Linked DNA regions of Pedobacter ginsengisoli. The protein of the gene in region 1 interacts with the protein of each later gene in a pairwise test. Links are inferred from orthologs where the notes say so. Each region holds a gene or a part of one and is shown on either strand. Other genes may lie near its edges.

Region 1 (2,827 bases):
AAATTTCCATTAGCAAAACTATTACTTACCTCATCAAATACATACCTTCCCTCTATATCTATTCTTTCCCTTTCTAGCGTATTAAAATAACTGTTTATCCATTTTATCACCAAATCCGACTTAGGGAAAAATGTAAAAGTTATAGCTCCACCTGCTGTCTGATAATCATCAACTTCTTTACCGCTATAATCCGTTTGCAAACGCATCACGGTACTCAATGTTCCAAACTGGGTTTCTCTGCTTTCAGGTATTAATTTAAATATCCCGCTATTAAAACTCCCCAAAAATTGCACATTCATTTTAGATGAAATATTTTGCTGATAAATCAGCTGCGCATCAGTAAAATTAGGTGCATAGCTACCCTTATTATCTTGCCTGTTTAATATGCTTGTATTATTTTTATACCTTAATCCGGCCAACACAAAGCTTTTTTTATTCAAAATCTTTGAGCTAAACCCTGCCCCAAGCATCCCCATATTTAGTGTTGCCTCACTGCTATCGGGCCTGTCGTATTTCACATCCAGTACCGATGATAATTTATCGCCATAGCGCGACTCAAAACCTCCGGCCGAAAACTTAGCAGAACTTAACAGATCACTGTTGATGAAACTTAAACCCTCCTGCTGTCCATTTCTGATCAATATTGGCCTGCTAATTTCTACATCATTTACATACACCAGGTTTTCATCAAAATTGCCACCTCTTACACTATATTGAGAGCTTAGTTCATTATTGGTTGATACACCTGGCAAGGTTTTAAGTACAACCTCAAAATTTCCCGAAACTGATGGTATCGAAGCTATGTCGGCAATATTAATTGTAGTACTATTACGAAGCTGGTTCTGCTTGGAGGTAATCGTTACCTGTTCAAGTTCGTTTATATTTCGGGTTAAAGAAACATTTTGAATGATCCTTCCTGCGTTGCCGTTTTTAAATTCAACCAAAACAGATTTATACCCCAACAGGCTATATTTCAGTGTAAAGGAAGTAGTACTTGAATAAATATTATAGATTCCGCTATCATCAGAAACCACCGACTGGTTTTGTCCAACAACGCTAACGGTTACCAAAGGCAACGGACTCCTCAAATCATCAGTAACTAAGCCCGAAACTTTTACAAGAGGTTGTGCATTTACAAATGTAAAACCAAATAGTAAAACTGAGAGCAGCAGGCAGAGTCTATACATTTATATTATAAAGCTGTAAGCTTATGATGATTTCAATTGCGCATCAAGTTGTTTTAATTCAGAGATCATAACTGATGGAGATGGAGCACCAAAAATGGCATTCCCTGCAACAAAAACTTCAGCACCGGCCTGTATCAGGTCGGCCAGATTTTGTATTCCTACCCCACCGTCTACCTCTATCAACAAATCCGGATTAATAGCTGAGGACATAGCTTTTAACTCCCTTAGCTTGTTTAACGTATTAGGGATAAACTTCTGGCCTCCAAAGCCCGGATTTACCGACATAACCAGTACCAGATCAAGATCCACCAAAATATCTTTAAGTAAGGCCACCGGTGTATGAGGGTTAATTGCAACACCAGCCTTACAACCTGCGGCATGAATGGCCTGAACTGTTCTATGCAGGTGCGTACAGGCTTCGTAATGAACTGTTATTACTGATGCCCCTGCAGCTGCAAAACGTTCAATATAATGATCAGGATTAACAATCATTAAATGAACATCCAGTGGTTTTGCTGCATACTTCTTTATCGCTTCCATTACCGGAAAACCAAAAGATATGTTTGGTACAAACACGCCATCCATTACATCTACATGAAACCAATCAGCCTCACTTGAATTAACCATTTCAATATCACGTTGCAGGTTAGCAAAATCGGCCGAAAGTACAGAAGGGGCAATAAGATGTTTCATGAGGAATGTGTTTTAAATTAGAGCTGGTTCACATTTGTAAATATAAAGAAATAACACCTTTTAAACTAAAAAACCCCGCAAATTGCGGGGTTTTTTAGTTTTTTAGCTATATAAAATTAAGCTGGTTTATTTTCAGCCGGTGCAGCTTCTGGTTTTGGCGGACGAGGCAATAAAGCTTTTCTTGAAAGTTTCATTTTACCTTGTTTATCAATATCCAAAAGTTTTACTTCAACTTTATCACCTTCTTTAAATACACCGTCCATTGTTTCTAAACGAGTCCAGTCAATTTCAGAGATGTGAAGCAAACCATCTTTACCTGGCATAATTTCTACGAATGCACCAAATGGCATAATAGATTTTACTTTACCACTATAAGTTGCGCCAATTTCTGGTTTAGCAGCTATTGCATTAATACGGGCAACAGCAGCATCAATTGAAGCTTTGTTATCAGCAAAGATTTCAACAATACCTTTGTTTCCAACCTCTTCGATAGAGATAGAAGCACCGGTTTCGCGTTGCATTTCCTGAATAATTTTACCGCCTGGTCCTATTACAGCACCAATAAATTCTTTATCGATACTTAAAGAAACAATACGTGGAGCATGGTCTTTGTAATCCTCACGAGGTGCAGAAATTGTTTTCTTCATCTCGTTTAAGATATGTAAACGAGCTTCTTTAGCCTGGTTTAAAGCGTTTGTTAACACTTCCCATTTCAAGCCATTGATTTTTAAGTCCATTTGACAAGCAACAATACCTTTTTCAGTACCAGTTACTTTAAAGTCCATATCACCTAAGTGATCTTCATCACCTAAAATATCAGAAAGGATTGCATATTTACCGGTTTTCTCATCGGTAATTAATCCCATTGCAATACCTGATACAGGAGCTTTAATTTTAACACCAGCATCCATAAGTGCCAATGTACCAGCACAAACAGTTGCCATTGA
Region 2 (3,054 bases), 2.8 Mb from region 1 along the record:
AATCAAAAATTCATTACCACTAGACTAAATTAAACTCCTATGAAAAAATTAGCAGCAGAATTTATTGGGACATTTTGGCTGGTCCTTGGCGGTTGCGGCAGTGCCGTTTTAGCCTGTAATTATCCTGGCGCTGGCATCGGCTTTGCAGGTGTAGCACTCGCTTTTGGTTTAACCGTAGTAACCATTGCTTACGCCCTTGGCCATATCTCCGGAGCCCACCTAAATCCGGCAGTTTCAGTTGGTTTATGGATTGGAGGACGCTTTGATGTAAAGGACTTAATCCCTTATATTATTTCACAAGTTCTTGGTGGCATCGCAGCTGCGGGTGTATTGTATGTTATAGCTACTGGAAATGGCAGTCCAATTGGTGGATTTGCAGCAAATGGATATGGAGATCTATCACCAGGAAAATATAGCATGACAGCAGCATTAGTTACCGAAATAGTAATGACCTTCATTTTTTTAATCATTATTTTGGGTGCGACGGATGAGAGAGCTCCTAAAGGATTTGCCGGATTAGCAATAGGACTTGGCCTTACGCTAATACACCTAATCAGTATACCTGTAACTAATACTTCTGTAAATCCTGCAAGAAGTACAAGTCAGGCACTTTTTGTTGGTGGCGAAGCATTAAGCCAGCTTTGGTTATTTTGGGTTGCACCTATAATTGGCGCCATTATAGCTGGAATAGTTTACAAAGCAATTTTTGCTGCTAAGCCCGAAAACACTTAAACTTAACTATCTACAAAACAACATAGTATCAATAAAAACATTAAATATTTACCAATGAAAAAGTCGTAATTAAATTAATTACGACTTTTTTGCGTTTAATTTTTAACTTTGGATATCGCCTTAGTAATTGTAAATTTTACACTAAGGGTTATTTACAAATAAAAACCAATAAAAATGAGTTTAATAATTGATGTTCGCGCGCGACAAATCCTTGACTCTCGCGGCAATCCTACGATCGAAGTAGATGTAATTACAGAAAATGGTATCCTTGGTCGTGCAGCAGTACCATCAGGAGCTTCTACTGGTATGCATGAAGCTGTGGAGTTAAGAGATGGTGATAAAAAAGTTTACTTAGGGAAAGGCGTTTTAAAAGCTGTTGCCAATGTGAATGATAAAATCGCTGATGAATTAAAGGGTGTTGATGTATTTGAACAAAATGCTATCGATAGCTTAATGATTAAGCTTGACGGAACAGAAAATAAGGGAAATCTTGGTGCTAACGCTATTCTAGGTGTTTCTTTAGCAGTTGCTAAAGCTGCAGCTCAAGAAAGCCGTCAGCCATTATACCGTTATATAGGAGGTGTTAATGCTAACATTCTACCTATCCCGATGATGAATATTGTAAATGGTGGTTCTCACTCAGATGCTCCTATCGCATTTCAGGAGTTTATGATCATGCCTGTTGGTGCATCTTCATTCTCTGAAGCTTTAAGATGGGGAACAGAAGTATTTCATAACCTAAAAGCCATTTTGCACGACAGAGGTCTTTCAACAGCTGTTGGTGATGAAGGTGGATTTGCACCTACTTTTGGAGGTACTGAAGATGCTGTTGAAACTATTATCCAAGCTATCGAAAAAGCAGGCTATAAAGCAGGTGAACAAATCTTTTTAGCTTTTGACTGTGCAGCTTCTGAATTCTATAAAGACGGAAAATACGACTACACCAAATTTGAAGGTGATAAAGGAGCTATCCGCACAAGTGCTGAACAAGCTGATTATCTTGCATCTTTAACCGAAAAATATCCTATTATCTCTATTGAAGATGGAATGGATGAAAATGACTGGGATGGCTGGAAAATGCTAACTGATAAAATTGGCGACCGAGTTCAACTTGTAGGTGACGATTTGTTTGTTACAAATGTAACTCGTTTACAATCTGGAATAGACAAAAACACCGCGAACTCCATTTTAGTTAAAGTAAATCAAATTGGTTCATTAACTGAAACAATCAATGCTGTTTCATTAGCGCAAACTAATGGCTATACCTCGGTAATGAGCCATAGAAGTGGTGAAACTGAAGATACTACTATTGCGGATCTTGCTGTAGCGTTAAACTGTGGTCAGATTAAAACTGGTTCAGCTTCACGTTCAGACAGGATTGCAAAATACAATCAATTATTACGTATTGAAGAAGAATTAGGTTCTGCAGCACGTTTTATTGGTAAGGATTTCAAATTCTTAAAGAAATAAATTCCTATCCTTAATATTTTTTTGGATATATATTCAAAAACAAAATGCCCCTGTACTTTTGGTATCGGGGCATTTTTGAAACATATAATTTGCTTTGATAAAGTTGCAAAATGTTGATAAGTGAATAATACTGATTTTGATAAAGATCAAAGGTTTTAGATCTTCGGGTGTTAATTTTATATATTTGTGCATATGATTCGTTTGCTTGAACTTTTACGAAACAAATATTTTCTAAGCGTAGCTGCATTTGTGGTATGGATGTTATTTTTCGATAAAAATGATGTAATAGCTCAGTATGAATACAGATCGCAGGTGAACAAGCTTCAGGAAGAAAAAGACTTTTATGTAAAGGAAATTGCTAAGGTAAAGAAAGATCTTAACGAGTTAAATACCGACCTAAACACTGCGGAAAAGTTTGCACGTGAAAAATATTTTATGAAAAAGGACAATGAAGATGTCTTTGTTATCATCAAAGAAGCCCCGAAAGACTAATAACCAAACCTAGGTAACGTTACTTTATACCTTACTACAACTACTCTTACAGTAAAAATAAACCCAATAACAGCAACCTTTGCCAGATCCTCTTTCAAGTTAAAATATAAAAGAGAGAAATATAATATCCCTCCCATAATACATACTGTGGCATAGACTTCTTTTCTGAATATTACGGGAATAGTATTTAGTAGTGTATCTCTTATAATACCTCCAAAACATCCTGTAATGGTTCCAAGGGCAATGCAAATGCCAGGGCTTAAACCAAAAACTATTCCTTTCTGAATACCAAGCATTGTAAACAAACCCAGACCTAATGAGTCAAATAAAAAAAGAGTTACTTTAAATTTCTTTATATGG

The links. The genes of interacting proteins can lie anywhere in the genome.
Region 2: the proteins of rpe (region 1) and eno interact in binary tests that used the Escherichia coli proteins (3 or more experiments, as listed by UniProt). The link is inferred for Pedobacter ginsengisoli from one-to-one orthologs.

What each region holds. Positions count from the first base shown.
Region 1 is NZ_CP024091.1:2,332,089-2,334,915, forward strand. The notes cover bases 45-2,813. They hold rpe (ribulose-phosphate 3-epimerase), read right to left. Parts: upstream 1,881-2,813; coding sequence 1,209-1,880; downstream 45-1,208. Other genes in these bases: CPT03_RS09615 (TonB-dependent receptor), read right to left, coding at 45-1,187; pnp (polyribonucleotide nucleotidyltransferase), read right to left, coding at 1,997-2,813. Also shown: more of CPT03_RS09615, read right to left, coding at 1-44; more of pnp, read right to left, coding at 2,814-2,827. UniProt on the Escherichia coli protein: Catalyzes the reversible epimerization of D-ribulose 5-phosphate to D-xylulose 5-phosphate.
Region 2 is NZ_CP024091.1:5,122,159-5,125,212, reverse strand. What follows is about bases 59-3,054. They hold eno (phosphopyruvate hydratase), read left to right. Parts: upstream 59-906; coding sequence 907-2,202; downstream 2,203-3,054. Other genes in these bases: CPT03_RS21630 (trimeric intracellular cation channel family protein), read right to left, coding at 2,691-3,054; CPT03_RS21635 (FtsB family cell division protein), read left to right, coding at 2,395-2,694; aqpZ (aquaporin Z), read left to right, coding at 59-732. In the rest of the region: more of aqpZ, read left to right, coding at 40-58. UniProt on the Escherichia coli protein: Catalyzes the reversible conversion of 2-phosphoglycerate (2-PG) into phosphoenolpyruvate (PEP). It is essential for the degradation of carbohydrates via glycolysis.